DNA from 2 places in the Peribacillus sp. P4_B1 genome. Region 2 is predicted to be linked to the other one. Evidence: riboswitches for the same ligand, from Rfam matches in the RefSeq annotation. Region 2 holds a riboswitch; the other holds the start of a gene.
The links. A riboswitch is a leader RNA that binds a small molecule or an ion and turns the genes downstream of it on or off. The one in region 2 is predicted to bind S-adenosylmethionine.

Region 1: it holds a riboswitch for S-adenosylmethionine, as region 2 does, so the genes downstream of both, AC1DVK_RS12110 (O-acetylhomoserine aminocarboxypropyltransferase/cysteine synthase family protein) here and AC1DVK_RS09950 (Na+/H+ antiporter NhaC family protein) in region 2, are expected to answer to the same signal.

The regions. Positions count from the first base shown of each region.
Region 1 covers NZ_JBFUHM010000017.1:57,956-70,310, reverse strand. Annotated here, with positions in the region: partial or broken gene AC1DVK_RS12175 (metal ABC transporter permease) at 1-133, shown strand, start outside; gene rodA (rod shape-determining protein RodA) at 250-1,422, shown strand; gene AC1DVK_RS12165 (spore coat protein) at 1,503-1,838, opposite strand; gene AC1DVK_RS12160 (hypothetical protein) at 1,852-2,130, opposite strand; gene AC1DVK_RS12155 (proline dehydrogenase family protein) at 2,280-3,197, shown strand; gene AC1DVK_RS12150 (YuzL family protein) at 3,246-3,377, opposite strand; gene AC1DVK_RS12145 (3-hydroxyacyl-CoA dehydrogenase/enoyl-CoA hydratase family protein) at 3,587-5,971, shown strand; gene AC1DVK_RS12140 (acetyl-CoA C-acetyltransferase) at 6,042-7,220, shown strand; gene AC1DVK_RS12135 (acyl-CoA dehydrogenase family protein) at 7,292-9,079, shown strand; gene AC1DVK_RS12130 (arsenate reductase family protein) at 9,221-9,577, shown strand; gene gcvH (glycine cleavage system protein GcvH) at 9,673-10,056, shown strand; gene AC1DVK_RS12120 (toprim domain-containing protein) at 10,149-10,514, shown strand; gene AC1DVK_RS12115 (thioredoxin family protein) at 10,518-10,826, shown strand; SAM riboswitch class I at 10,975-11,080, shown strand; gene AC1DVK_RS12110 (O-acetylhomoserine aminocarboxypropyltransferase/cysteine synthase family protein) at 11,180-12,355, shown strand, end outside.
Region 2 covers NZ_JBFUHM010000013.1:62,115-79,503, reverse strand. Annotated here, with positions in the region: gene AC1DVK_RS10020 (ABC transporter substrate-binding protein) at 1-371, opposite strand, end outside; gene AC1DVK_RS10015 (FecCD family ABC transporter permease) at 392-1,396, opposite strand; gene AC1DVK_RS10010 (FecCD family ABC transporter permease) at 1,409-2,443, opposite strand; gene AC1DVK_RS10005 (YmaF family protein) at 2,721-3,059, shown strand; gene AC1DVK_RS10000 (LysR family transcriptional regulator) at 3,445-4,359, opposite strand; gene AC1DVK_RS09995 (TAXI family TRAP transporter solute-binding subunit) at 4,813-5,787, shown strand; gene AC1DVK_RS09990 (DUF1850 domain-containing protein) at 5,872-6,378, shown strand; gene AC1DVK_RS09985 (TRAP transporter permease) at 6,371-8,365, shown strand; gene ggt (gamma-glutamyltransferase) at 8,606-10,681, shown strand; gene AC1DVK_RS09975 (LysR family transcriptional regulator) at 10,839-11,741, opposite strand; gene hutG (formimidoylglutamase) at 11,865-12,821, shown strand; gene gltS (sodium/glutamate symporter) at 12,851-14,056, shown strand; gene AC1DVK_RS09960 (hypothetical protein) at 14,337-14,492, shown strand; gene AC1DVK_RS09955 (SOS response-associated peptidase) at 14,553-15,224, shown strand; SAM riboswitch class I at 15,548-15,655, shown strand; gene AC1DVK_RS09950 (Na+/H+ antiporter NhaC family protein) at 15,848-17,164, shown strand.

The DNA.
Region 1 (12,355 bases), on a different contig from region 2:
ATCCGGTTGCATGGTTGGATTGGCCTTTCTCTTTTCCCCAAGCCATGGATTGGTCAGAAGTGTGCTGAAATTGGAGAAAATCAAAGGAGGCACATGCTTAAATTCCCCCTTTCTGCAGGCTCCATGCAGATAACTTCATGAAGCTTGTAAACTATTCTTCGATATAGTTGTGATTTTATTTGTTTAAAGTATAATGAATAAGTGTATTTAAAGATGTATCGCAGGAGCCTTTTTAAGGGAGAGTTAAGTATGGAAGAACAAAATAAATTTTCATCTCGAATAGATTTTTCTTTGGTCACAATATTGCTGTTATTATGCGTAGGAAGTTGCTTAGCAATCTATAGTGCCCAAACGACTGGACAGTACGCGGAAAACTTCTTAATCAAACAAATCTTTTGGTATATAGTGGGGATTGGAATCGTATTAGGGTTTATCACCCTTGATTCGGATCAACTGAAAAAAATTTCCTGGTATGCCTATGGATTCGGATTATTTTTGCTTTTATTGCTGATCCTAATGCCAGAAAGTGTAGTACCTAAAATAAATGGTGCAAGAAGCTGGTACAAAATTCCAGGAGTCGGTTCGATTCAGCCATCGGAATTCATGAAGGTTTTCCTGATCCTGGCATTAGCAAATCTTATATCAAACCATCATCTCAAAAACACGCTGAAAACGATTCAAACGGATATCTGGCTGCTTATTAAAATCGGTCTCGTTACAGGTGCCCCGCTAATGTTAATCATGCAACAGCCGGATTTAGGCACCGGGCTTGTCATCTTGTCAATCATGCTAGGAATGGTTTTCATATCAGGTATATCATGGAAGATTCTGCTGCCTATCATTTCGGGAGGAATCGCCGTGGCTTCCACGGTCCTATACTTCGTCCTTTGGAAGCCGGAGATCCTGGAAAAATACTTAGGGGTAAAAACCTATCAATTCGGCCGTATCTATTCTTGGCTTGATCCATATAATTATGCGAGCTCCGAGGGGTACCACTTAACCAGATCCTTACTGGCCATCGGCTCCGGCCAGACCACAGGTAAGGGGATAGGTGAGAGGGTAGTGTATCTCCCAGAGAGTCATTCGGATTTCATTTTCAGCATCATCGGTGAAGAATTCGGTTTCATCGGATCAAGCATCTTGATTTCCTTGTTTTTCCTATTGATTTACCACATAACAAAAACGGGAATGGACACGAAAAATAACTTCTATACATATATCTGTGTTGGCGTTATAAGCATGTTGACGTTTCACGTTTTTCAAAATATCGGCATGACGGTAGGCCTTTTACCGATTACGGGGATTCCACTTCCATTTATCAGTTATGGAGGAAGCTCGCTAATGGGGAACATGATGGCCATGGGCTTAATATTCAGCATTCGGTATCACTATAAGAAGTATATGTTTTCTACGGATATCTAAACATAAAGCCGGCCTCCCGTGGCCGGCTTTACTTGTGCAAAAAAAACAAAGGGAAGCAGAATCTCCCCCTGAATGTTTGCTTATTGAATGTTCGATCCAGGTGGGAACTGATTTTTATATCCGGAAAATTGTTGATACGATTGGCTTAGGCTCGGAGCCTGCGCCTTTTCTAAACTATACCAGCCTTTTTCGAACATAAGGTTATAGAGCTCACGCTGCATCTCCTGATTTTCTTTCGAAACGGAGAAAATGTCTTGGAATAATGCTTGGTTACTCATTTCATGCAAGGCAACGGAAAAGGAGTTACAAAAGTACTTTTCAGTTGTGAGCATATCATTTATAAAATCCCTGTCATTCATTTGAGGAGTCTTTGCTACAGGAGATTCTGGATTTTGGACTTTGTTTTCATTGGGCATCAAGAACCCTCCTTTACTGGTATTGTTGTTGAACCTGGTTTTGATCCGGATTCAAATGTTTCAAAATGGTATCGTAATGGCGTTGATGCATGAGTCCGCACCGATTTAACGCATCAATGATTTGTGGGTCCTTGCATTGAGTGGCAAAAAAATGTGCTTTTTTAATCGCATTCAGATTCCATGCAAGCATATCGGTTAAGTATAAGCTGTCTTTTACCGAAACCATTTCCGGTGGCTGTTTCATATAGCCGGTGGACTGCTGTTGGCTGTTAAACGAATTTTGCTGTTCCATCATTCTACCTCCTTCAGTGTTCTTTAAACGTATTTAAGTTCCCCTTCAAGAAATTTTTTTATTCTTGATTCTAAATTTCTGAAAATTGAATTAAATGGTAAAATAATCTTGTGCATCTATTTTCCGAAATGATTTGGAGGGGAATGCAGATGGAAAGAATATTGAGAAGTCTATTTCTTTTTTTATCAACGAACAAAAGCATGACAATGGCAGCGAAAAAATACGGATTACGGTTTGGGGCCTCGCGTTTCGTGGCAGGAGAAACATTGGATTTGGCCTCTGTTGTGATTGCAGACCTAAATAGGAAAGGGCTTGCTGTTACCATTGATTATTTAGGCGAATTCATAGAAGAGGAACAAGAAGCAAGGAAGATGGCAGATGAATGTATAGAAGCGATTCGCATGATTGGCAGAAATGAACTGGATTCACAGTTATCTCTGAAGCTAACCTCGATGGGCTTGGATGTATCCGAACGAGTCGCAATGAACAACATGCGGAGGATTTTAGCGGAAGCCAAAGCCCATAAGGTTTTCGTGACGCTTGACATGGAAGATTTTCCGCGCTGTCAGCCAACTTTGGATGTATTCAAAAACTTAAAGGCTGAATATAATGAATTGGGGACTGTCATCCAAGCATATCTGTATCGGACCGAAAAGGATATTGAGGAGCTGAATGAATACCATCCGAATCTAAGACTTGTTAAAGGAGCATATAAAGAATCAAGGGAAGTGGCTTTTTCCGAGAAAAAAGACGTCGATGAAAATTTCAAGAAAATTATCAAGAAGCATTTGCTGAATGGCAATTATACAGCCGTTGCCACACATGATGATAAAATCATTGATTATACGAGGGACTTGGTCAAAGGGGAGGGAATTCCCCAGGATCAATTTGAATTTCAAATGTTGTATGGCATACGTAATGAGAAGCAGCTTGAACTTGCTAAAGAAGGATATAAGGTTAGGGTGTATGTTCCTTATGGTACGGATTGGTATGGGTATTTCATGCGCCGCCTTGCGGAGAGACCGGCCAATATTGCTTTCGTTTTAAAAGGCCTTTTCAAGAAATAGAAAGCGAGAGCCGCCCCGGATAAGGGACGGCTGCTCTAATAGAAGGCTTTATTTTTTGAATTGATTGTTCTGGCTGTTCACTTTATTGATTCCATGTTGACGTTCACCGCCAGGTCCGGCATTGCCTTTTACGCTTGCTGCACTTACAGCTGCTTTAGAAGGATTATTTTTACTCTTCATTTTATAATTCACCTCCTGCCCGGTTATTTTTTACTGAACAGAGGAGAAATAACCAAAGTAATTTGGAGGAAAAAATATTTTTTTCCTGTTTAATCATTGCGGAATTTCCAAATTTATTCTATATTAATAATAAGAAAAAATATTCAAAATTTTTTGGATTAAAAATGAATGAGTATTCATTCAATATATTGCGTAAGGGGGATATAAACTTGGTTCGACAAATACGAAAGGCTGCTGTTCTAGGGTCAGGAGTTATGGGATCAGGGATTGCCGCACACCTTGCTAACATTGGCATTCCGACTTTATTATTGGATATTGTACCTCGTGAGCTCACAGAGGATGAAAAGAAAAAGGGTTTGACATTAGATAATGAACAAGTGCGTAACCGCATCAGCCAAACTGCGATTACTAAACTTTTAAAACAGAAACCAGCTCCGCTTTCTGCTAAGGGAAATATTGCATTGATCGAGGCAGGAAACCTGGAAGATGATATAAGTCGCTTAAAGGATGTCGATTGGGTCATTGAAGTGGTCGTTGAAAAACTTGAGGTTAAGCAAAGTGTATTTGCCCAGGTTGATCAGCATCGTAAACCAGGAAGCATCATTTCATCGAATACATCCGGAATCTCAATCGAAGCGATGGCAGAAGGCCGTTCGGAGGATTTTCAAAAGCACTTCCTGGGAACCCACTTCTTCAATCCACCGCGTTATCTTAAATTGTTGGAAATCATCCCTACTAAAGCTACTTCACCAGAAGTGCTCGAATACATGAAACGATTCGGAGAAGATGTACTGGGAAAAGGTGTCGTCGAAGCCAAGGATACGCCAAATTTCATCGCAAACCGCATTGGCACTTATGGTTTATTGGTCACTCTCCGGGAAATGCAAAAAGGCGGATACAGTGTCGGAGAAGTCGACTCGGTTACAGGACCGTTGATCGGAAGGGCAACTAGCGCGACTTTCCGGACACTTGATGTAGTTGGATTGGATACCTTTGCACATGTTGCCAAAAACGTATATGACCAGGTGGATGGGGAAGAAAAAGAAGTTTTCAAAATACCTGATTTCATGAATGAAATGCTTAAGAATGGGTGGCTTGGAAGCAAGTCAGGCCAAGGGTTTTTCCTGAAAAGGGGCAAGGAAATCCTTGAACTGAATCCCGGAACCCTTGAATATGCTGAACGAAAAAAATTAAAAACGCCTTCCATCGAAATGGCTAAACAGGCCAAGGGCTTGGAAAATAAACTGAAAGCGCTTGTTTATAGTGAAGACCGTGCTGGCCAATTGCTTTGGAACGTGCTGAATCCGGTGATTGTATATTCTGCCCAACTGCTTGGTGACATCGCGGATGACATAGTGGCAATCGACCAAGCGATGAAATGGGGCTTCGGCTGGTCCACTGGTCCTTTTGAAACCTGGGATGCGATAGGTGTAGAGAAATCGGTAGCCCGCATGGAAGCGGATGGCCTCACAGTTCCGCAATGGGTGAAGGATATGCTCGCCAAGGGCATCACTTCTTTCTATAAAGAAGAAAATGGCATTGTCCACTATTATGATAATGGTGAATATAAAGAGCTTATCGAAAATCCTAAAGTGATCAATCTTAAAGCAATCAAGAAGCAAAAAGGCGTAATCAAGAAAAACAGCGGTGCAAGCTTGATAGATATCGGCGATGGAGTGGCTCTTCTTGAATTCACTTCACCGAATAATGCAATCGGTCTGGATATCATGCAAATGATCAATGCGGCGGTCGACGAAGCGGAAGCGAATTTTAAAGGCCTGGTCATCGGTAACCAAGGCAAGAATTTCTGTGTTGGCGCTAATATTGCAATGATGTTGATGGAAGCGCAAGATGACAATATTCTCGAACTTGATATGGTCATCAGCCAATTCCAAAAGGCGATGCTTAAAATTAAGTACAGTGCGGTCCCGGTAGTGGTAGCCCCGTTTAATATGACACTTGGCGGTGGTGCTGAAGTATCCCTTCCGGCTGCGCGCATCCAGGCAACGACTGAAACGTATATGGGACTAGTGGAAGCTGGTGTAGGTTTGATCCCAGGCGGCGGCGGTACTAAAGAACTTTATGTGAAGACATTGAGGAATATGCCGAAGGGTGTCGACTTTGATTTACAGAAAGTGGCCAACAAAGTATTTGAAACGGTCGCCATGGCAAAAGTTTCAACCTCTGCTGAGGAAGCACGCGGGGATAATTTCCTTAATTCAACTGATGGAATAAGCGTGAATGCGGATCATCAACTATATGATGCGAAGCAGGCAGTCATCTCCATGTATGAACAAGGTTATACTGCTCCAACCTGCACAAAGATTCCTGTAGTAGGTGAAACGGGTTATGCCACACTGCTATTGGGGGCGGAATCCATGCGCCTTTCAGGATTCTTATCCGATCATGACCTTGTCATAGCCAAAGAGCTTGCATACGTCTTGGCAGGGGGGAAACTCCCATTTGGCACGAAAGTGGATGAACAGTATATCTTGAACCTAGAAAAACAAGCGTTCCTAAAACTGATTTCAACTCCAAAATCACAAGCAAGGATGCAGCACATGCTTGTTAAAGGGAAACCACTCCGTAACTGATAATAGATGAAGATATGGCCAAACGAAGGTTAATAGATTGATAGCTTAAAAATGAGTAAGGGGGATCCTCATGAAAGAAGCGGTAATAGTAGCTGGAGCAAGGACTCCGGTAGGAAGAGCGAAAAAAGGTTCTCTTGCTAATGTACGCCCGGATGATTTAGGGGCTCTTGTTGTAAAGGAAACGTTAAAGCGTGCAGGGAATTATGAAGGCACCATCGATGATCTGATTATCGGTTGTGCGATGCCTGAAGCTGAGCAAGGATTGAACATGGCGCGTAACATTGGAGCATTGGCAGGATTGCCTTATACAGTGCCAGCCATAACCATTAACCGTTACTGTTCAAGCGGATTACAAAGTATCGCTTATGGAGCGGAGAGAATCATGCTTGGCCAAAGTGATACAGTCATTGCAGGCGGAGCGGAATCCATGAGCCTTCTGCCGATGATGGGCCATGTAACACGTCCGAACGCGCAACTTGCGGAAAAAGCCCCGGAATATTATATGGGTATGGGTCATACTGCTGAAGCCGTTGCAAAAAAGTACGAAATTTCCCGAGCCGATCAAGATGCATTTGCTGTACAAAGTCATCAAAGGGCGGCTAAGGCCATTGCAGAAGGAAAGTTTTCGGATGAAATCGTGCCGGTTGACGTAACCCTCCGCTCAGTGGGGCCTGATCTTAAATTAAAGGAAAAGTCATTCACATTTGCGCAGGATGAGGGCGTTCGTCCAGGAACGACTGTTGAAGTGCTGAAAAAACTAAGACCTGCATTCTCTGTTACAGGATCCGTAACAGCAGGGAATTCATCACAAACGAGTGATGGAGCAGCCGCGGTCATGGTCATGGATGGGGAAAAGGCATCTTCATTAGGGATGAAACCGATTGGTAAGTTCCGCTCCTTTGCTGTAGCGGGGGTACCACCTGAAATTATGGGCATCGGACCGATTGCAGCCATTCCTAAAGCTTTAAAACTAGCAGGCCTTGAGTTATCCGATATTGGTTTATTTGAATTGAATGAAGCCTTCGCTTCCCAATCCATTCAAATCATTCGTGAGCTGGGATTGAATGAAGAGATTGTCAATGTGAATGGTGGAGCCATTGCCTTGGGCCATCCCCTAGGATGTTCAGGAGCAAAATTGACATTAAGCCTGCTTCATGAAATGAAGCGCAGAAACCAACAATTCGGAGTCGTGACAATGTGTATCGGCGGCGGAATGGGAGCTGCCGGAGTATTTGAATTATTAGCGTGACCCACCCTTTCCAGAAGCTGTCAACATGCTTCCGGCGGGTTTACTATCATTAACATTTAGGAGGAAATAACATGTCGAATCAAACTAAAGATAACCTCATTAAAGGCGGAGCCTTTTTAGTAGAGGATATTACGTATGATCAAGTGTTTACACCTGAAGATTATTCCGATGAGCATAAAATGATTGCCAAAACTTCTGAGGATTTCGTAGTGAATGAAATTCTGCCGCAGGTTGAACATTTAGAGAACCATGAATTTGACCGTTCTGTTAAATTACTGAAGCATGCAGGTGAAATCGGTTTACTTGGTGCTGACGTTCCTGAGGAATACAGCGGATTGGGTCTTGATAAAATCAGTTCGGCATTAATTACAGAAAAAATGGCACTTGCAGGCGGCTTCGGTATTACGCATGGTGCACACGTAGGTATCGGATCTTTGCCAATCGTATTATTCGGGAATGAAGAACAAAAGAAAAAATATCTCCCTTTACTGGCAACGGGAGAGAAAATTGCTGCGTATGCATTGACGGAGCCCAGCTCAGGTTCAGATGCCTTAGGAGCAAAAACGACAGCGAAATTGAATGCAGAAGGAACCCACTATATTTTAAATGGTGAAAAACAATGGATTACGAATGCAGGTTTTGCAGATGTCTTCTGTGTTTACGCTAAAATCGACGGCGAACAATTCTCTGCTTTCATTGTTGAGCGAGATTATAAAGGCGTATCAACTGGTGCTGAAGAGAAGAAAATGGGGATCAAAAGCTCATCTACACGTACATTAATCCTTGAAGACGTTCTTGTACCAGTCGAAAATCTTTTGGGTGTAGCAGGAAAAGGGCATGTCATTGCATTCAATATCCTGAATATTGGCCGGTATAAGTTAGGCGTGGGTGCTGTCGGCGGATCTAAACGTGCCCTTGAGATTACAGCTGCTTATACGAATCAACGCCAACAGTTCAAAACGAAAATTTCCGATTTTAACTTGACGAAAGAAAAACTTGCAACAATGGCGGCAAAAATTTATGCTGCTGAAAGCTCTGTTTACCGTACCGTTGGACTTTATGATCAAAGACAGAGCAAGTTGACGGATGAGCAAGTGAAAGATGGAAAATCAATGGCAGCTGCAATCGCTGAATATGCAATTGAGTGTTCAGTGAATAAATTCTTCGCCTCCGAAGTATTGGATTACGTTACGGATGAAGGCGTACAGCTTCATGGTGGTTATGGTTTCATGCAGGAGTATGAAATTGAAAAAGCATATCGTGATTCCCGTATTAACCGGATCTTTGAAGGTACAAATGAAATCAATCGATTGCTTGTTCCGGGAACTTTCCTGAAAAAAGCACTTAAAGGGGAATTGCCACTTCTTCAAAAGGCACAAAGCCTGCAAGAGGAATTAATGATGATGATGCCGGAAGAGCCTGGCGATGAGCCATTGGCACAAGAAAAAATGCTTGTTAGAAACGCTAAGAAAATCGGTATTTTGGCTAGTGGCCTTGCTGCCCAGAAATATGGGAAAAACCTTGATCAAGAACAAGAAATCCTCTCCAACATTGCTGATATAGCTTCCCTTGCCTATGCAGCTGAGTCCGTTGTGTTACGTACGGAAAAAGCAATTGCGTCTACGGGGCTGGAGAAGAACAAACAAAAAGTGCTTTATACGGAAATTTTCGTTCAGGAAGTTTTCAATGAAATAGAACAACATGCAAAGGAAACGTTAATTGCGGTGGAAACAGGCGACACTCTTCGCATCATGCTTGCTTCCCTTCGCAAGCTGACAAGACACACTCCAATCAATGTCATTGCGAAAAAACGTGAAGCTTCGGTAAAGGTAATCGAAACGGAAAAATATGCGCTATAAGCAATAAATCAGAATCTGTAAAGGGGATGCCCGTAAAGGCATTCCCTTTATTTCCTTTGATGAAATCTCATTGGGAATTCAAAGGATATTTCATTGTATTGCGTGGTGAAAACGGGTATTCTATTGATAGGTGGTGAAACGATGGGCTTAACATTATATTGGTACCCAAAATGCGGCACATGCCGTAATGCGAAAAAGTGGCTGGATAATCATGAACTGCAATATGAAGCAATCCATATAGCGGAAAACCCGCCTTCGCGAACTGAAATCGAACAATTATATAAAATCAGCAATTTAGAGTTGAAGAAGTTTTTCAATACTAGCGGTCAAAAATATCGGGAGCTGGGCTTAAAGGATAAGCTGAAAGAAGCTTCTGATGCAGAGATGCTTGATATATTGTCCACAGATGGCATGCTTCTGAAAAGGCCGATTGTTACGGATGGTACCAAAGTGACGGTAGGTTTCAAAGAAGAGCAATTCGATCAGGTTTGGAACTGAAATTTAACAAAATATTTGGTTAATTCCTTACTTAAACATAAGATCTGCCTTATAATGGAATAGATAAAATAAGATGTACATATGGAGGGTTAATAATGACAACAACACCAAAAGAACTTCGTTACACTAAAGAACATGAATGGGTCAAAACGGAAGATGGAACAGTGCGCATTGGAATTACTGCTTTCGCCCAGTCCGAGCTTGGGGACATCGTATTCGTTGAGCTTCCGGAAATCGGTGATGAACTGAAAGCGAACGAGCCATTTGGAAGTGTGGAATCCGTTAAGACGGTTTCTGAGCTTTATGCTCCAATTAGTGGCAAGGTTGTTGAAGTAAACGAAGATTTAAGTGACAACCCTGAATATGTAAATGAATCTCCTTTTGAAAAAGCATGGATGATCGTGCTTGAACCATCAAATAGCAGTGATATTGAAGATCTGATGAGCGCTGAAGAATATGAAAGTTTGATTAACGGTTAAAATAAAGGAGAGGGGGGCCTGGAAAGGCCTGCTCTCTTTTTCATTTTGTACAATTGCAGTTGCGCACATAATTCGTGAGATGGAGTGATGACATGGAATGGGGCGAGTTCGATAAAGTGATCATTGTAGAAGGCAGTTCCGATAGAAAAAAAGTTGCCTCCGTTTTAAATGAAGATGTGGATATAAGATGTACGAATGGGACCATATCATTAACTAAGCTCGATGAATTAGTGGATGAATTGATGGAACGTGATGTTTATCTCCTGTTTGACGCAGATGAATCAGGAGAAAAGCTGCGGAAGCAATTCCGAAGGGAAATGCCGGAAGCGAACCACCTGTATATTAATAAAATGTACAAAGAAGTGGAAAGCTCACCCGAACATCATATCGCAACTGTGCTTTTATCTGCCAATATGAATGTGAAAATGAAATTTTTAAGTCAAAGGATGAACGATTAATTGATGCAGGAATGGAAAGAAGAAGAGTGTAAGATTGCCGTTGAAAAAGGGGAAACCTTTTGTTTATATTTATATACGCCTTTATGCGGTACCTGTCAGGTGGCTTCCAAGATGCTGACGATATCCATGGAACTTTTCCCGGAATTGAAGGCAGGCAAAATGAATATGAACTATGTCCAAGCAATCGCCGAATCGTATGAAATTGAAAGTGTCCCTTGTTTATTGCTTTTCAAAAAAGGACAGCTGCACAAAAAAATATATGCCTTTCAATCCGTTCCTTATTTGTATGGATTGCTTAAGGAAATCAGCTAAGAAACCAATCAGAACCGGATTGGTTTTTTTATTGTGAACATTTTGCTCCCAAATTGAAATCAAAAAAAGAATATTCTAACAATTCATTGACTGATTAATTCTAAAATGCTATATTTTGAATTAAGTAAGTAACGGCTGAATTTAATAGTTCTTATCAAGAGTGGCGGAGGGACTGGCCCGACGAAGCCCGGCAACCGGTATAAATTTATATACGGTGCTAATTCCAGCAGAGTGTTGGCTCTGGAAGATGAGGTGTGTTTTAAAACCTCTTCTTGTGGAAGTGGTTTTTTTGTTTATGAAAGGCCAGGTTTTCATGAAATTCCAACTAAATCCATAGAAAAAGGTGAAATCATATGTCAGAGAAAAAGTTGCGTTTTGAAACATTGAGTGTTCATGGCGGTCTGCAAGCTGATGAAACAGGTGCCCGGGCAGTCCCTATCTACCAAAGCAATGCATACTTGTTCAAAGACACAGACCATGCAGCGAATTTATTTGGTTTAAAGGAGAATGGTTATATATATACACGACTCCATAATCCCACGGTCAGTGTTTTTGAGGAAAGAATGGCCTTATTGGAAGGCGGTATCGGCGGATTGGCAACTGCAAGCGGAATGGCAGCCATCTCACTGTCAATCCTGAATATTGCCGGTGCAGGGGATGAAATTGTTTCAGCCTCTACATTATATGGCGGCACGTATAATCTTTTTGAAAATACTCTTCCTAAATATGGGATTAAGGTGAAGTTCGTTTCACCTGATGACCCAGAAAGTTTCAAAAGGGCAATTACGCCAAGAACAAAAGCCATATTTGCTGAAACGATTGGAAATCCAAGTTTGAGGGTCCTTGATATAGAAGCGGTAGCGGACATCGCCCACGAAGCAGGGATACCTTTAATTATCGATAATACCTTCGCTACACCGTATCTATGCAGACCAATTGATTTTGGGGCGGATATTGTCATCCATTCCGCTACAAAATGGATTTTGGGAAATGGAACGACGTTAGGCGGTGTCATAGTGGATGGAGGGAAGTTCGACTGGAACTCGCCAAACTACCCTGGCTTTACGGAGCCTGATCCAAGCTACGACGGTCTTGTATACGCCGATGCAGTTGGACCTGCTGCTTTTATAACGAAAGCCCGAGTGCAGCTGCTTCGTGATTTAGGTCCTGCGCTAAGTGCCCAAAGTGCATTCCAGTTTACGCTTGGACTTGAAACGCTGCATGTAAGAATGAAAGAGCATCTTTCGAACACCAAGACTGTTATTCAATATTTGGAAAATCACCCTGCCGTGACATGGGTTTCACATCCCGGTAAAGAGGATCATCCAGATAAAGCCCTTGCGGACAAATACTTGCCTAAGGGAGCAGGATCTGTTGTGACTTTTGGAATACAGGGTGACCGCGAAGCCGGGGCAAAACTTATCAATTCGGTGGAATTATGGTCCCATGTAGCTAATGTAGGGGATGCTAAGAGTTTAATCATCCACCCTGCCAGTACGACCCACCAACAATTGAATGATGCAGGTCTG
Region 2 (17,389 bases):
GCGATTTTTTCATATTTTGATACATCTTGTCCTGAAAATTCTTTATCAAGATAAATCACAGAAGGATTTAGTTCTATCAACGCTTCCATATCTGGATCTTTTACGGGTCCAAGCTTTTGCGTATCTTTTAATCGATCCTTCACATGCGGCAGAAAATCTTTTAATTCTCCACCAATTACAGAACCAACTGGAGTTATATCTAATGCAAGTAAATCATTTGTTAGGTGGATGGAAAGTGAAGCGATTCTAGGTTCTTCACTCTCTGGTTTATTTTTTTTTGCTGATTTACTATCATTTGAAGATGTCTGTCCGCAAGCCGACAAAATAAGAATTAACATAATGCTAAATAAAATAGTAATTTTCTTGTTCATTTTTTCTCCTAATTGAAAAGTTATTTTGTTTTTGTGAGCAAGTAAAGAAAATAGGGAGCTCCTATAGCAGCGACTACTATACCAGCTGGAATAGCATTTGGATGAAATATGGATCGGCCGATGGTATCCGCAAGCACCAAAATAATGAGTCCTATAAGCCCTGCAACAGGAAGGAAATGCTGGTACATCGGGCCGACGAGCCGACGGGCAAGATGCGGGGCAACTAGACCAATAAATCCAATACCGCCGGCCATTGCTACACTCGCACATGACAAACCAACAGCAGTTACCAGCATCAGCAAACGTTGTTTTTGAACAGAAACACCAAGTCCAGCCGCTACCTCATCACCTAGTGATAAGGCATTTAATGTGTTAGATTTGAAGTAAGCATAAGGTGCTAAAATAAGGATCCACGGAAAAAGGGCAATAACATGGATCCAATCTCTTCCCCATACATTACCAACCAACCATCTTGAAGCAAATGAGTAGGTTTCTTCATCAAGACGAAGAGACAGAAAAAGTGTAATAGCACTAAAACCAGCAGAAATCGCAATTCCAATGAGAATAAGGCGAATGGGCAGTATGCCTTTGTAACGATCATAGGCAAGTAAAACAATAAGAAAAGCAGTTAAGACTCCGCCTAAAAAGGTAAATAACGGTATAAGGATTGATGCTTTTTCATCTAATGAATGAAAATAGGTTACAAAGATAATCAGACCAAAGGACGCACCTGCATGTAAGCCTAGAATTCCTGGATCTGCCAAAGGATTACGCGATAAACCTTGTAGGATTGCACCTGAAATTCCTAATCCAACTCCCGCCAACATGGTAATCAAGATTCGTGGCATACGGTAATCAAATAGCACAGTAGAACTTTTAAAATCACCGTTGCCAAAAAGCGTTTGGATTATTTTTAAAGGTGAAATTCGCAGTGTACCTGTATTCAAGCTTATTAATACTGCAATTATACTAATAAAAATAAATACCATAGTAACTATATATGCCCTCTTGTTGTCTGCATTCATATGACGCTTCACCTATAAGTCCCTCCCTACTTTACGAGCAATATAGAGGAAAAAAGGAACACCGACAAGGGCAACCATTATACCAATAGCCAGCTCTCTAGGCGGGTTCAACGTTCTGGCACCCAGATCAGCCAGTATTAACAGAATCGAACCCAATAATGCTGACATTGGAATAATGAGCTGATAATATCCTCCAACCAATTTTCGTGAAATATGTGGGATTACAAGTCCAACAAAACCTATTGAACCAACGGCCGAAACAGAAACTCCTGCCAGAATAACGGCTACTATCATTCCTAGTATTCTAATACGATTCGTATTCACACCAAGATTGGTGGAAATATCATTGCCCATTGAAATGAGTGATACAGATCGACCTAATGAAATTGCCCAAATAATTGCGATAAGAATAATAGGAGCAAGCACTTTCAAATGACTCCACTTTATCCCTGCTACACCTCCCGCATACCAAAATGCTAAATCCTGACTCAAATCATAATAAATGGCCACTCCTGAACTAAGTGAATGTAGGAGCGCTGCTATCACTGCACCTGAGATTGTTAGCCTTATAGGTGTTAATCCTCCCGGCACAGATGAGCCTATTATATAAATGAATAATGTACTCAACACAGCTCCTATAAATGAAAAAACCATCAAGACAGCATATGGTATATTTGGAAAGAAAGCGAAACTAAGGGCTACCACAAACATTGACCCTGCGTTAATACCAAGTATTCCTGAGTCAGCTAAGGGGTTGTGGGTGACTCCTTGCATCAAAGCACCTGCAACTGCAAAAGCTGCTCCGACTAATGCAGCGCCAATCACCCGTGGAAGCCGTAGTTCGTGGATAATCTGTTGCTGTGTCAGTGTGGGATTATAATCAAAAATCGCTGACCACACCGTATTGATGCTAACCTCTTTTGCTCCAAATGTTACAGCCAAAAATAGGCACAGCACTAATCCAATAATCACCAGAATGAATAAACACAATAGCAGAAAACCATTTGAACGCTTTTTGAGTCCCTTTAGAGAGGGATTATGTAACATTTTTTAATTCATCCTTTACTGTTCATTGGAATTGATAATCATTATCATGATGATTATATCTTTACTCTTTGCTGAAATCAATCTATTTTTTTAACACGTTAATTTGTTAAAATATTGAATTGTTTGTATATGTTCACATAGGCTCCAGTAGGCAGGAAAATCGTTCGTAAAAGTGTACTTTTACGATTTTTTAATTATGATTGTTACGAATCTCCTTATTGTTCCAAGCATATAGTTTATAGAATTTATGATAATTAATATATAAGGGGTGAATGGATTGAACAAGGTAGGAAAAGATGATTTTGTTTCTGGGTTTGTTCCACATCATAATCATGGGTCCGTTGATTATACATCTGTAGAGGACGGCCATGTCCATCAATGTCTGGATGTAACATCCCCGCCAATTCCATCACAAGAGGGAGAACATATTCACTATACAGAAGGATATGTGGTATTTGAGGATGGGCATAACCATTATTATAAGGCATATTCGGGACCAGCCATTCCTGTTGGCAATGGAATGCACGTTCATTATTATGATTTTTACACAACTGAAGATGATGGGCATAAACATCGAGTTAGAGGGGTCGATCAACCTGCTCCAGGGAATAAATAAAGGTACATGATATTCAAAAAGAAAACATCAGGGGGATTGAACGCCCCCTGATGTTTTCTTTTTTTTGATAATTTTAGTAGAGTTTTATCCGATTCGAGGTTTTTCAAATAACCAGTGATAAATTATTTAACGAAGTTTAGAAGTGAAATTATCCAAAATTAAAAGCCCCATTTCTCAGTGTCATAAACGAGAAATGGGGCTTTTTTCACTTTATGCGTAACCCGTTATTTCGAACCCCTCCTTTTAATCGAGAGGGGCTCTTTTTTTGAAATTTTACAAAATGCAAAAAATGAATCATTTAAAAGGTAAAGTGTTAACAAATATTATTAATACTAAATGGTTTTTCACACTCCGAGTTGTTTCGCAGCTTTTTAAGCCAAGAATCTCATATATCGTAAAAAGTCTGATCATTCTTTAACGTTTTTAAAATATGCTTAGTCAGCATTGACGCATCATCCGTGTTTTTCCAAACTGCAGATATGGAACTGAATAATTCAGAGTTATCGATGTTCAATGCTTTAACTTTGCTTTTTCCCAACAAACTCACCATATCTTTCGGCATGAGAGCAACACCTAAGTTATTGGATATAAGGTTGGCAATCGTTAATAATTCGGATCCTTTACATAATTCTTTAGGTGAAAATCCAGCAGTCAGACAAGCCTTTTCCAAAAGGAATTGAAGGGAGTGCGCTTGGACGGCATCATAATGGATAAAAGATTCGTCCCTTGCTTCGTATAAGTGTATAGCATCCTTTTGGGCTAGTGGATGATCAATGGAAACGACTAATTGTAAAGGGAACCTTTTGAATTCAATCATGCTTAATCCTTCATTTGCGATGATGTTATTGTGTATGGGCGTTCGGATGAAACCGATGTGATAATTTTGTTGGTTTACGAGCTTCACTGCTCTTGAGGATGTTGTTTCATGCAGGTAAAAATCTGTTTCCGGGTATTCCCCCACTATCTTTTTCAATAACTTCGGGATATATATGCTAGCTGCAGAGGGGACAGTAGCAATCTTCATTTTGGGCTTGGGGATGGTTTTATTTTCAACTATGTAATTCACTGTTTTCTCAATATCTTCAAAGGAAGGGGCAAGTTTTTTATAGATGTACTCTCCTTCTTCCGTCAATGTAATTTTTCTTGTCGTTCGATTTAATAGTTTAAGGCCTAATTGTTTTTCGAGGGATAAAATCTGTTGGCTAAGTCCTGGCTGGGATATATGCAGGGTTTTGGAAGCCTCACTGAAACTAAGATGGTTAGAAACCTCTATGAAATAGCGGAGGGATAGGAAATTCAAACAATCACCCACTTTAGTCAGATTTGAAAATACACACTAAAAATAGCTGGTAAAAGGAAGGGCGGACCTCAAATATACCCTCTCAAATAATATTTGTATATAACGATTAAAGGCTAGAAATATGTTAAAAGTTTGTATTTTTATAATAAAGACTTATAAGTTTATAACAATAATATATTTCTAAAACGGAAGAGTCAATATTATCCTTAAATTAAGGATAAAAATGTAATAAAGAGGATAATGAACTCATTAAATAACAGAATTTTCCGAATTTAATCAGGCGTTTTTACAAATCTCTGCTTGTTTACTTGAGATAAATAAAACTTTTTAATCGATAGTGGGACTTTTAGTTATTGTGTCTAATTTTGCAAAAAAAAGGAAAAGTGGGGTGGTCGGTAGAATAATAATAGTATCATCTCTTGCAGATGATGAAAAACAATGGGGGGGAGTTTTATGAAAAAGTTTAATAAGTACTTTTTATTGGTTATGATTCTGACAGTGACCGGTATTATAACGGCCTGCGGAGACAGTAAGGAAGAAGTATCCGGCAGCGGAAACCAAAACCTGAGTTTGTTGACTGGTGGAACGGGAGGTACATACTATCCACTTGGGGGACAAATTGGCAAAATCATTTCTGATAAAACAAAAGCGAAAATAACACCTCAGACATCTGGTGCCTCGGCTGAAAACATGGAAACTTTAAGAGCTGGAGAAGCTGAAATCGCTTTTTCGCAAACGGATATCGCCGCATATGCACTTGAAGGAAAAGAAATGTTCGATGGCAAGCCTATAGACAATATACAAGCGATCAGCTCTTTATATCCTGAAACGGTTCAAATTGTAACGACGGCAAAGAGTGGAATTAAATCAGTCGAGGATTTGAAAGGTAAAAAGGTATCAGTAGGTGCACCGGGTTCTGGTGCTTACATCAATGCAATGCAAATCCTGGAGATCCATGGGTTGACTGAGAAAGATATTAAAGGACAAAATCTTTCTTTCGATGAGTCGACGGAAGGAATCCAAGCAGGAAGTATTGACGCAGCTTTCATTACGGCCGGTACACCAACTGGTGCAGTTGATGCGCTATCCGTACAAAATGATATTATTATCCTGCCTATTGCAGAGGACAAGATTCAAGAGTTGGTTAAAAAATACCCATACTATGCAGAAGACACAATTCCAAGCGGTACGTATAAAATCAAATCCGATGTTAAAACAGTTGCTGTTAAAGCAATGTTAGTGGTTACAAAGGATCTTGATGAAGATTTAGTGTATGAAATGACAAAAGCGGTATATGACAACACGGATAAAATCACACATGCCAAGGGCAAGTTCATTACAGCAGAGACTGCACTTGAAGGATTAGGGGATATGGAAATTCACCCTGGCGCTGCAAAATACTTTAAAGAAAAAGGTGTTTCCAAGTAATGAAATTTGGTCGGTAGCTCGCAATATGTGGCCTATCGGCCTCGTTTTTTCTGAATGGGATTTCAGATTTTGAAAGGGGTACCTATGAAATTCAAGATATTCATGGCTTTTGGTACACCTCTGATCATCGCTTTTCTATTATTTTTTCCGTATAAGCATGTAATTGCATTTTCCTACCAGGACCAAGGGGAATTAGTCGCGTACTTGCCATTGAAAAGAGAAAAAAACTTCCAGATTAAGTATACACACTCCATCCACCTCTCGGAGGTACTGGAATCATATCGTTTATCCGATAAGCAAATCGAACAAACCGAACTTGCTTATAGTGATTTTGCGGTCGGTATGCCTTCTAATGCAGAGGGGGAGGAAGTATTTGAAGAGAAAGATGGTATCTACTTCATAAAAAATATGAATCGCAATTTCGCTTATATAGATTTACGTGTAGGGCAAGTTAGAGCTAACCATCGATTAGTTTATGATAAAAAAACATATACATTGGCAGACTTTATTAAGCCAGGAACATGGGTCAGGATTTCATCGGAAAGAATTTCAATATGGGAACAGTTGAAAGGAGTGAAGATTCATGGCTGATAAGGAAAAAATGGAGTATTTAACCGAAGCGGAACAACAGGAATTATTGGAAAAGTACGATCCTGAAGCAGGGACAAGGAAATTAACCGGCGTCTTGGGACACATTGTATTTTTTGGACTCTTAGCTTTTTCGTTATTCCAATTATATACTGCTATTTTTGGTGTTTTTACAGCACAAATCCAACGGACGATACATTTAGGGTTTGCACTTTCCTTGATTTTTTTACTTTTTCCTGCAAACCGGAAGAAGCGTCAGAAAGGAAAATTTCAAGTTGCTTGGTACGATATCATTTTAGCGATCCTTAGTATAGGCGTAGGTGCATATTGGCCATTATTTTTCGAAGATATCGTCATGAATGTAGGACGTTTAGGCGCTGTGGATTTTGCGGTTGGTTTAATGGCCATTCTGCTAGTTTTAGAGGCAACTAGACGAGCAGTAGGGCTTCCTATTATGGTCATTGCTTTATTATTCGTTTTCTATGGGATTTTTGGTCAGTATATGCCAGGATTCCTCTCTCATCGCGGTTTAACGCTGGAACGTTTGGTGCAAACGATGTTCTTCTCGACAGAGGGCATTTTAGGTACACCGTTAGCTGTTTCATCGACATTCATCTTCCTGTTTTTATTATTTGGTTCCTTTCTTGTCCGTACGGGTGTCGGGCAATACTTCAATGATCTTGCAACGTCTATTGCCGGTAGAAGGATAGGGGGACCTGCGAAGGTTGCGATTTTTTCCAGTGCTCTGCAAGGAACGATCAGCGGAAGCTCTGTGGCTAATGTTGTCACTTCAGGATCCTTTACAATACCGATGATGAAAAATCTTGGATACAAGAAGGAATTCGCAGGGGCAGTGGAAGCAGCCGCGTCTACTGGCGGTCAATTAATGCCTCCGATCATGGGGGCGGCGGCATTTTTAATGGTTGAATTCATTGGGAATGGGATTACGTATTGGGATATAGCAAAGGCGGCTACGATTCCAGCTATCCTTTACTTTTCAGGAATTTGGATCATGACCCATTTTGAAGCGAAACGACTTGGATTACGTGGACTAACGAAAGAAGAAATGCCAAATAAAAAGGAAGTGATCAGTAAACTTTATTTGTTAATTCCGATCATCGCCATTATCTTCCTGCTCATGCTGAATATAACGGTTACACATGCAGCCTTGTATTCCATTCTTATCTCAGTTCTTGTAGGATTCATAAACAAGGATGTCCGCATGAAATTCATCGATATCATTTATGCATTAGTGGATGGAGCCCGGACTGCACTTGCGGTTGCTGCTGCAACCGCAGCAGCCGGCATTATTGTAGGAATAGTTACGAAAACAGGGCTTGGGCTGAAATTGGCAAATGGATTAATCGATTTCTCTGGTGGATATTTAATTCCAACACTGATGCTAACGATGGTAGCGGCAATTATTTTAGGAATGGGATCACCTACAACTGCCAACTATGTGATCACCTCGACGATTGCAGCACCTGCGATCATTTTGCTTGGCGTCCCTGATTTATCTGCACATCTATTTGTCTTCTATTTTGGCATTATAGCAGATATAACTCCTCCAGTTGCATTAGCGGCATTTGCAGCGGCAGGGGTAGCGGGCAGTGAACCGATAAAAACGGGGATACAGTCATCAAAACTGGCTATTGCTGCATTTATCATTCCGTATATTTTTGTTCTCTCTCCACAATTACTAATGATCGATACAACTTGGCTGGAGGTCGCCTGGGTCGTTCTTACAGCGCTGTCAGGCATGATTGCAATTGGTGCTGGAGTTATAGGTTACTGGATGAGGGGAATGCACTGGATAGAAAGAATCCTCGCTATAATCGTTGGTTTACTATTAATCTATCCTGAAACGATATCGGACATCGTTGGGTTAACTACATTTATCGTATTGCTGGCTTTACAATATCTTGGAAAGAGCGACAAATACGACAGCCCCAATATCTTGGAACATAAGCAAAGTATAGAGAAAAGTTGAGGCTTCAATTTTCAATCCGGATGTAAAGGTTAGTGAAGAGTCATGGTGAAAATTCAGGGGGGGTGATTTTTTGAATTGAATCATCATTGAGAGAACTTATCTAACAGCCAAAGGGAATGTGCATACTGCTTCAATTTAGAGATTAACCAGTATATTCCCGACTTGCAGATCGAGGGTCATCCGTATATCCACTTGCCGTATGGTGAAATCCCAATTTTGTTTTTGAAAGGAGACTAATTCATGAAATTTTTAAAAAGTTTTATTTTAGTTACTTTCAGTTTCTTTTGTATGATCACACCAGCTTTTGCAAGTGTCCCCGGAGTGGATAAGTCAATGGGAAAGGGTTTTACAAATGGAATCGTATCAGTTTCTCATCCGTTAGCAGCTGAAGCGGGTATAAAGATACTAAAACAAGGTGGAAATGCAGTCGATGCAGCAGCTGCCATTCAATTATCGTTAAATGTAGTTGAGCCAATGATGTCTGGAATCGGCGGCGGTGGTTTTATGATGATCTACAATAAAAAGGAAAATAAAATAACGATGATCGATAGTCGCGAAATGGCACCACAAAATGTTACGCCTGAACTTTTTTTAGATTCAAAGGGAAAACCTATACCTTTTAGTAAACGGCACATATCTGGGAAAGCGGTTGCAGTTCCCGGAACACTTTTAGGGGTAGAAACTGCTCTTGAGAAATATGGAACATTGAAATTATCTCAAGTTATCGACCAGTCTATTTTACAAGCTGAAAAAGGGGTAAAAGTCAATTGGGCGACAGCTCAATATATCGACGAAAATGTAAAAAAACTTGAAAATAACCAAGCGGCTGCAAAAGTTTTTGTGCCAAATGGAAAACCATTGGTAGAGGGAGATACCCTCGTTCAGCCAGATCTGGCAAAGACTCTTAAGTTAATAAAAGAACAAGGTTCCAACGTTTTTTATAAAGGTGAAATCGGAGAAGCACTTACCAAAGAAGTTCAAAAACGTGAAGGAACGATGACAAAAGAGGATTTGGAAAACTATGTGGTGAAAGAGAGAGAACCAATTAGATCGGAATATAGGGGCTTTGAATTGGTGGGTGCAGCTTCACCAAGTTCAGGCAGTTTGACGATCCAACAAATCCTGAAGCTTATGGAAGGATACGATGTACAAAAGATGGGGGCTAACTCCCCTGAGTATCTTCATTATCTAACGGAAGCCATGCATCTCGCATATGCCGATCGAGCTGCCTATATGGCAGATGAAGATTTTTATGATGTACCTACTAAAGGACTATTGGATGAAGATTATATAAAAGAAAGAAGAAAACTCATTAATCCAAATAGATCAACAGTTGATGTCAAAGCAGGCGATCCATGGAAGTATGAGGGCAAAGAACCGACTTCAATGAAGAACGTTAAGGAAGAGCAGACCCCGATCGGACAAACGACTCACTTTTCTGTAATGGATAAGTGGGGAAATATGGTTGCTTATACGACTACAATCGAGCAAGTATTCGGATCGGGTATCATGGTACCTGATTATGGATTCATGCTTAATAATGAAATGACGGATTTTGATGCCACACCGGGGGGCGTTAACCAGGTGGAACCAAGAAAAAGACCAAGAAGCAGTATGTCCCCGACCTTCGTATTAAAAGATGGCAATCCCTTCATGGCCATTGGTTCACCAGGCGGAGCGACGATAATAGCATCCGTATCTGAAACGATTATGAATGTGCTTGATCATCATATGCGAATTCAAGATGCCATACTAGCTCCACGTATTTATTCTGCTGGTTATCCTACAGTTAGATGGGAACCGGGAATTGAACAAAATACAAGGCTGGAGTTAATGGCAAAAGGCCATGTTTATGAAGAAAAACCCCAACATATCGGTAATGTGCAAGCTGTCATTTTTGATTATGAAACAGGGAAAATGTATGGAGGAGCCGACAATACGAGAGAAGGAACTGTTCAAGGAGCGTATGATGTTTCCTATAAAGCTAAAAAGCCAAAAGAAATAAAAGAAGAAAAGAAAGGACCGTTTACCTTAAAGGTTAATGGAGCCGTTTATCCTTATACTGCTGAACAAATGAAACTGATAGATGAAAAACCCTATATCCAATCAGACAAATTGCTACTTGGATTGGGTGTAATTGGAGCAGGTGACTTAGAAACATATGAACCAGATAAAAAATCGTATTTACCGGTGTTAAAAGTAGCGAAATCGTTAGGATATAAAACAAAATGGAACGAAACAGACAAAGAGGCACTATTGGAAAAAGATCCAGCGGATTTTGAAGATCCCGACGATGATGGTAGCGTCACGAATTGATTTCTCCTGACTAATATAACCAGTCCAGACAGGGATTCCTTTAAAAAGATGTAAGAAGGATATTGGAAGTGAAACGATCCAGACTAATGATATTCCCCTTGTGCATTGTGCAGAAGGGGAATATTTTTTGTGCATTTTTCAGTGAAGTTTTGCTTTTTTAGTAGTCGTTCCTATCACTCTCATTAAAAAAGCGATGCATCTCCTCAACTAATTTACATACCGCAGGTGACAGATATCGATCTTTCAAGTAGGCCAGGTATACAGTCCGTTCCAAAAAATTAGATTCTATTGCACGGATTGCAGTATCGGTTGTTGTAACGGATTTTACATAGCTTTCCGGTAAAATTGTAACACCAAGTCCTTCTTCCACCAAACTGCAAGCTGTTTCAAGTCTTTCTATTTCGTAAATAATATTGGGAAGTGCCTTTTCATGCTTGAATGCTTTTAAGATATCATCTCTTGTTTGAAATCCAGTTGTACTGATGATCAATTCTTTCTTTGCAAGGTCTTGGAAAGTGATAGACTCTTTTTCGTTTAATTCGTCATCTTTATGGACCAAAAGCACGAATTTTTCATTGTATAGGGGTGCAGATATGATTTTCTCATGGTTAATTGGCTGGTTCGTGATGGTGAAATGAACATTAAACCGATTTAACGATTCGATAACCTTTTCTTCTCCCAATATTTCCCTGACTTTGAAATGAATATTAGGATAATTGATTTTAAAATTCCTGATTATCTTCGGGAACCAGATTTTGAATGATTCAATGGAACCTATAGATATTGTTCCACTTCCAACATGCTTCATCTCCTCAAGTTCCACTTGAAAATTATTGAATCTTCTTAACAAATCCACAGATCTCGTATAAAAAATCCCCCCTGCTTCCGTAAGCTCAAGTCCCCTTGTATTACGTTCCAAAAGCTGAAAACTAACTTCTTTTTCTAATTTCATTATGGCATTACTTAAGGAAGGTTGAGATATATGCAGTATTTTAGCAGCTTTAGAGTAATTCTTTTCCTGGACAACGGTAGTGAAATAACGTAGTTGGCGAAGATCCATATATTCTCCTTTCTATAGTTTAAAACTATAGATATATTAAAATTTTGTATTGGTAATTATATATTATCTCAATTATAATTTTAAAAAAAGATATTTCAGAATTTTTTTAATAAAGGAGAAATTATGTATAATAAACCGATTTTAGATTATTGGAATGGAAGGGTTGATTCCCATTCTGAAATGGACAGCTTCAGGTACCACCAAAGAGTGCGTTTGTCACCGATTTCGGAATTAAACACCTCTCCCAAAGCATCCAGAACCTTTGGAATGATTGGCTTCAAATGTGATGAAGGCGTCAAAAGAAATAAAGGCAGGATTGGTGCTGCAGAGGGTCCTGATCATATAAGGCAGTCCTTGGCGAAATTACCATGTCATTTATCCTCCCAAACCGAGCTGGTGGATGCTGGAAATGTAATCTGTGAAGGTTCAGAGATGGAGGATGCCCAAGCTCAACTGGGATCAGCTGTTGCCCAGATATTGGAGAGTAAAGCGATTCCTATCATACTTGGCGGAGGACATGAAACCCTTTATGGTCATTATCTTGGGATAAGGAAATACGTTGGACCAAAGGCTAGATTGGGGATTATTAATATTGATGCTCACTTTGATATGAGGCCTTATGAAAAAGAAAGTTCATCAGGAACGATGTTTAAACAGATTTTGGACGAAGATCAAAGCTGTGGATATTTATGTGTCGGAATTCAGAAACAGGGAAATACGAAGGCCCTATTTAAAACTGCTGAGGGGAGTAAGGTCGACTACATATTGGAAGAAGATTTGTCATTGAACGAAATGAATGAAACCAAGCAGCGGATAAATGAATTCGTTAAAAAAAATGACTTCATCATTCTTACATTATGTACTGACGTTATTGATTCAGCCTACGCACCAGGGGTAAGTGCACCCTCTCCATTTGGACTGAATCCGAAATTGGTCCGTGCGATTATTAGGCATGTCGTATCAAACGAAAAGATCCTCTCCTTTGATATCGCGGAAGTGAATCCTTCGTTGGACGAAAATAATAAAACCGTTACATTGGCAGCACATTTAATAAATGAGGTATTGCTGCATTTTAAATAATAAATTATACATCTGGGGGCAGACATACGATGAATCTGGAATTAAATCAAATCACAACTTTATTTCTCGCCGTATCACTGCTTTTGGCGGGTGGACTGTTAATTGGGAAGATCCCCATCCTTAAAAGGTTTTGCATACCGGCTCCAGTAGTGGGAGGATTATTGTTCGCGATACTTGTGACAATCTTCAGACAGGCTGGATTGATCAATTTAACATTGGATACTACTTTACAAAGCCTTTTCATGCTTACTTTCTTTACAACTGTAGGGTTAGGGGCAAGCTTTAAACTTGTTAAGCTAGGTGGGAAACTGCTCGTCATTTACTGGCTGGCTTGTGGCGCCCTGGCTCTTTTTCAGAGTATAATAGGAGTTTCACTTGCAACCGTACTTGATTTAGAGCCTTTATTAGGAGTAGTAATGGGCCCCATCTCGATGGAAGGAGGCCATGGGGCAGCTACTGCATTTGGCGGGACAATTGAAGATCTTGGGGTTAGTTCCGCTTTATCCATTGGACTTGCAGCAGCAACCTTTGGCTTGGTTGCAGGCGGGTTAGCTGGTGGTCCATCCGTTAAATATTTAATCACTAAGTATAAATTACAGCCATCCGAAGCTGATATTAATGATGAAGTGGCAGCAGCCGTGGAAGCGAACGGAGATTCATCCAAAGGGATCAACGCCCAAAACTTCATGATCCAGATTCTGATCATAACATTCTGTATGGCAGCAGGTTCTTACTTAGGAGAGCTTTTCTCGAGTTCAACCGGTTTTGTTTTGCCGAGCTATGTAGGAGCAATGTTTGTAGCGGTTATCGTTAGAAATATTCTTGATGGTTTTAAAAGAGAAGCTGTGGATATGAAAAGCATCGATCTAATCGGAGACGTAACATTGGGAATTTTTCTATCTATGGCCTTAATGAGCATAAAACTATGGGAAGTGGCCGATTTGGCATTGCCGATGCTTCTAATTGTTTTCGTCCAGGTATTTTTCATAGTACTTCTTGGTACATTGGTATTATTCAGATTACTAGGTAAGAATTATGATGCAGCTGTCATGGTTGGTGGCTTTATCGGACATGGATTAGGGGCAACTCCCAACGCAATGGCAAATATGTCTGCCATTACAGGTCAATTTGGTCCTTCGAGAAGGGCATTTCTTATCGTACCGATCGTAGGGGCATTCCTCATCGACCTTTTTGCTATCCCTATTATCATTACCAGTATAAATTTGTTGAAGTGAAAAACCTTCTGACCAGACTGTCTATGATTTCATTCATGGACAGTCTTTTTTATCTATATGTTATTTTGAATGCAAATGGAAGATTACAAGCTTCCTTTACTATGAAATGAGGGTCTCGGATTGCTTCGGGTGATTAATCTTAAGGGTAATCAAGTTTAATGGAGCCACTGTATAGGCTCCTCAATAGCGGATTAACCACGACTCTGCTAAAGGTCGATAATGATACTTGTAGGTTTTTGGTTTATAATAACAACCATCTAGCCTTATGAGGGGGGATCCTATGAATGAATATAATGTAACGGTCAGGAATGGCAGTACATTAATTTTGTCGGAAATCATTAAAGCTGAAGATGAAAGAGAGGTCCTTGGAACACTTTTGATTTCCAGCGAATTATTCAATCAACCATTTACCGACATCAGGATTTTAGAACGCTGATTTGTACCTGCCCGTTCCATTTGTTACACTGTAATAAATCTTAAAACGGTAGGCGATATTATGTGCGGACGTTTCACCCTTTTCACTGACATTGAAGAAATAAAAGACCGGTTCGATATTCAAGGATCATTTGATGAAGAATACCAATTCAGTTACAATATTGCACCTTCCCACTCCGTGCTATCCGTCATTAATGACGGGGCTAGGAATCGACTTGGATATCTTCGGTGGGGACTCATTCCTTTTTGGGCAAAAGATGAAAAAGTGGGCTACAAAATGATCAATGCCAGAGCGGAATCCATTGCTGAGAAGGCAAGCTTCAAGAATGCGTATAAGAAGAAACGATGCTTGATAATCGCTGATTCCTTTTATGAGTGGAAGAAGGGACCCGAGCGAAAAATACCCATGCGAATAAAGCTTAAGAATCATGCTCCATTTGGTATGGCCGGTCTCTGGGAATCCTGGAAATCTCCAGAGGGCATCAACATTTATTCGTGCTCAGTTATAACGACCGTTCCTAATGAGCTAATGACCAGCATTCATGATCGTATGCCTGTCATCCTAAAACCTGAAGATGAAAAAGATTGGTTGAATCCATCCATTAATGATCCTGCATATCTGCAGCAGTATTTAAAATCATTCGATCCTGAACAGATGGAAGCATTTGAGGTATCGACTGATGTGAACTCAACTAAAAATAATTCACCTAACCTGATACAACAAATTTGCTGAGAGGTCCTTTCTTTAGACCTCTTTTTATTTTTAGTTCCTTCCTGATAAAAGACAGGATTTGGATCATAGTATAACAAGTAAATCATTATTGAAAAAACCTTATTTTCTGCACCTGTAAAAGGCCCTTTATTATATTAAGGTCCACATGTGAAATTCTTTAAAACTAAACCTTGCGAAAATACATAAAATGCTGTACTCTTATATTTGCTTTTCAATATGGCTTTCGATGTCACTTTCACAAACTCAGATGGTTTCGGCGAGTTTCCAGCCTGGTACTTTTCTGGTGGATATCGTAATATTTGATAAATTATATAATGTAGATCTTCTTATCAAGAGAGACGGAGGGACTGGCCCGAAGATGTCTCGGCAGCAGACTTAATAGGAGTGCTGTGCCAAATCCAGCAGGCTAATTTTTGCCTGAAAGATAAGGGGGGCGTTTTTTATAAATTAAAAGACCTCTTCTTGTTGTTTAAAGGAAGAGGTCTTTTTTTATGCCGACAGTTTTAAGGCTGTTGATTCCATTAGTGGGCATATCAGGTTATTATTAGCGTTATTTGCAAAAACTGTTAAAAGAATAAGGGCTGTGACACATGTCATGCGAAAAATAAAAAGAGGTGTTCATCATGAGTGCAAACAATAAAGGGAATCCCTGGGCATTGATCCCATTTGTCGTTTTTTTAATTTTATTTATTGGCTCCGGAATCATTACGAAAGATTTTTATTCATTTCCGGTGATTGTTGCGATTTCTATCGCATCAGCAGCTGCATTGGCAATGAATCGGAAAGAGACTTTCAATGAAAAGGTTGAAATCTTCTGTAAAGGTGCCGGGGACTCCAATATCATGTTAATGGTTATCATTTTCCTTTTGGCTGGCGCTTTTTCCAAGGTTGCAAATGGCATGGGGGCAGTTGAATCAACAGTGAATCTTGCCTTGGCTGTTTTTCCGCAAAATCTATTGATGGTAGGGATTTTCATTATTGCTTGTTTTATTTCTTTATCTATGGGGACAAGCATGGGAACGATTGTTGCCCTAGCACCTATTGGGGTTGGAATTAGTGAGCAAACAGATATTTCGCTTGCCCTTTCAATGGCGGCCGTTATTGGTGGTGCGATGTTTGGGGATAATCTATCCTTCATTTCGGATACGACAATCGCTGCAGTGCGGACACAGGGAACAAAAATGAAGGATAAGTTTAAAGTGAATTTTTTCATCGTTTTACCTGCGGCCATCATCACATGTGCCATCCTTGGAATTTTAACGATGGGTGAACAAGCCGACATTTCCCAACATGCTTATAATTGGGTGAAGATCGTTCCATATCTTTGCGTATTGATCACCGCATTGGCAGGAGTCAATGTGTTCCTGGTCCTTTCCATCGGAATTGTATTTGCCGGAATTATCGGCTTGGCTGATGGAAGTTATCAACCGTTGAGTGTCATTCAAAAGGTTGGGGAAGGAATGGCGGGAATGTATGAAATCTCCTTCCTTGCCATTTTAATTGCAGGTATGGTAGCTGTAATCAAACATAATGGTGGCATCGATTATTTACTCCACCTTGTGACCCGAAATAGCAAATCAAAAAAAGGAGCGGAATTCAGCATTGCCGGGCTTGTTGGTTTGACGAACCTTTCAACGGCAAATAACACGATTTCGATTATCATTGCCGGGCCGCTAGCCAAAAATATAGCCGAGAAATATGGGATTGATCCACGTAAATCGGCGAGCTTGCTTGACGTTTTTGCGTGTAGCATCCAAGGGTTGATTCCATATGGGGCACAGCTCCTTGTTGCAGCAGGGGTAGCAAAGATTTCCCCTATAAGCATCTTGCCATATTCTTATTACCCAATACTTATTGGGATTTGTGGAATTATTGCCATCTTGATTGGTTTTCCACGGTTTCAGGCGGGAAATGATGAAGCGAAGAAACGTACTTCTTAAAATGAGAATAATTTTGAAACAACACCCTGAATCATTGGATTCAGGGTGTTGTTATGACATTACCATAAAATTGCCGTTTGGCACCGATATGCGACCAAAAATATTTTGGTATGAAAAAAGATATTTATGAATAAGGTTATTAGTTTAAACTAATAAAAATAAGCCTGAACCATTTACTCTGGTTCAGGCTTATTTTCTTTTGTAACGAAAATTTCTTTATAAGAC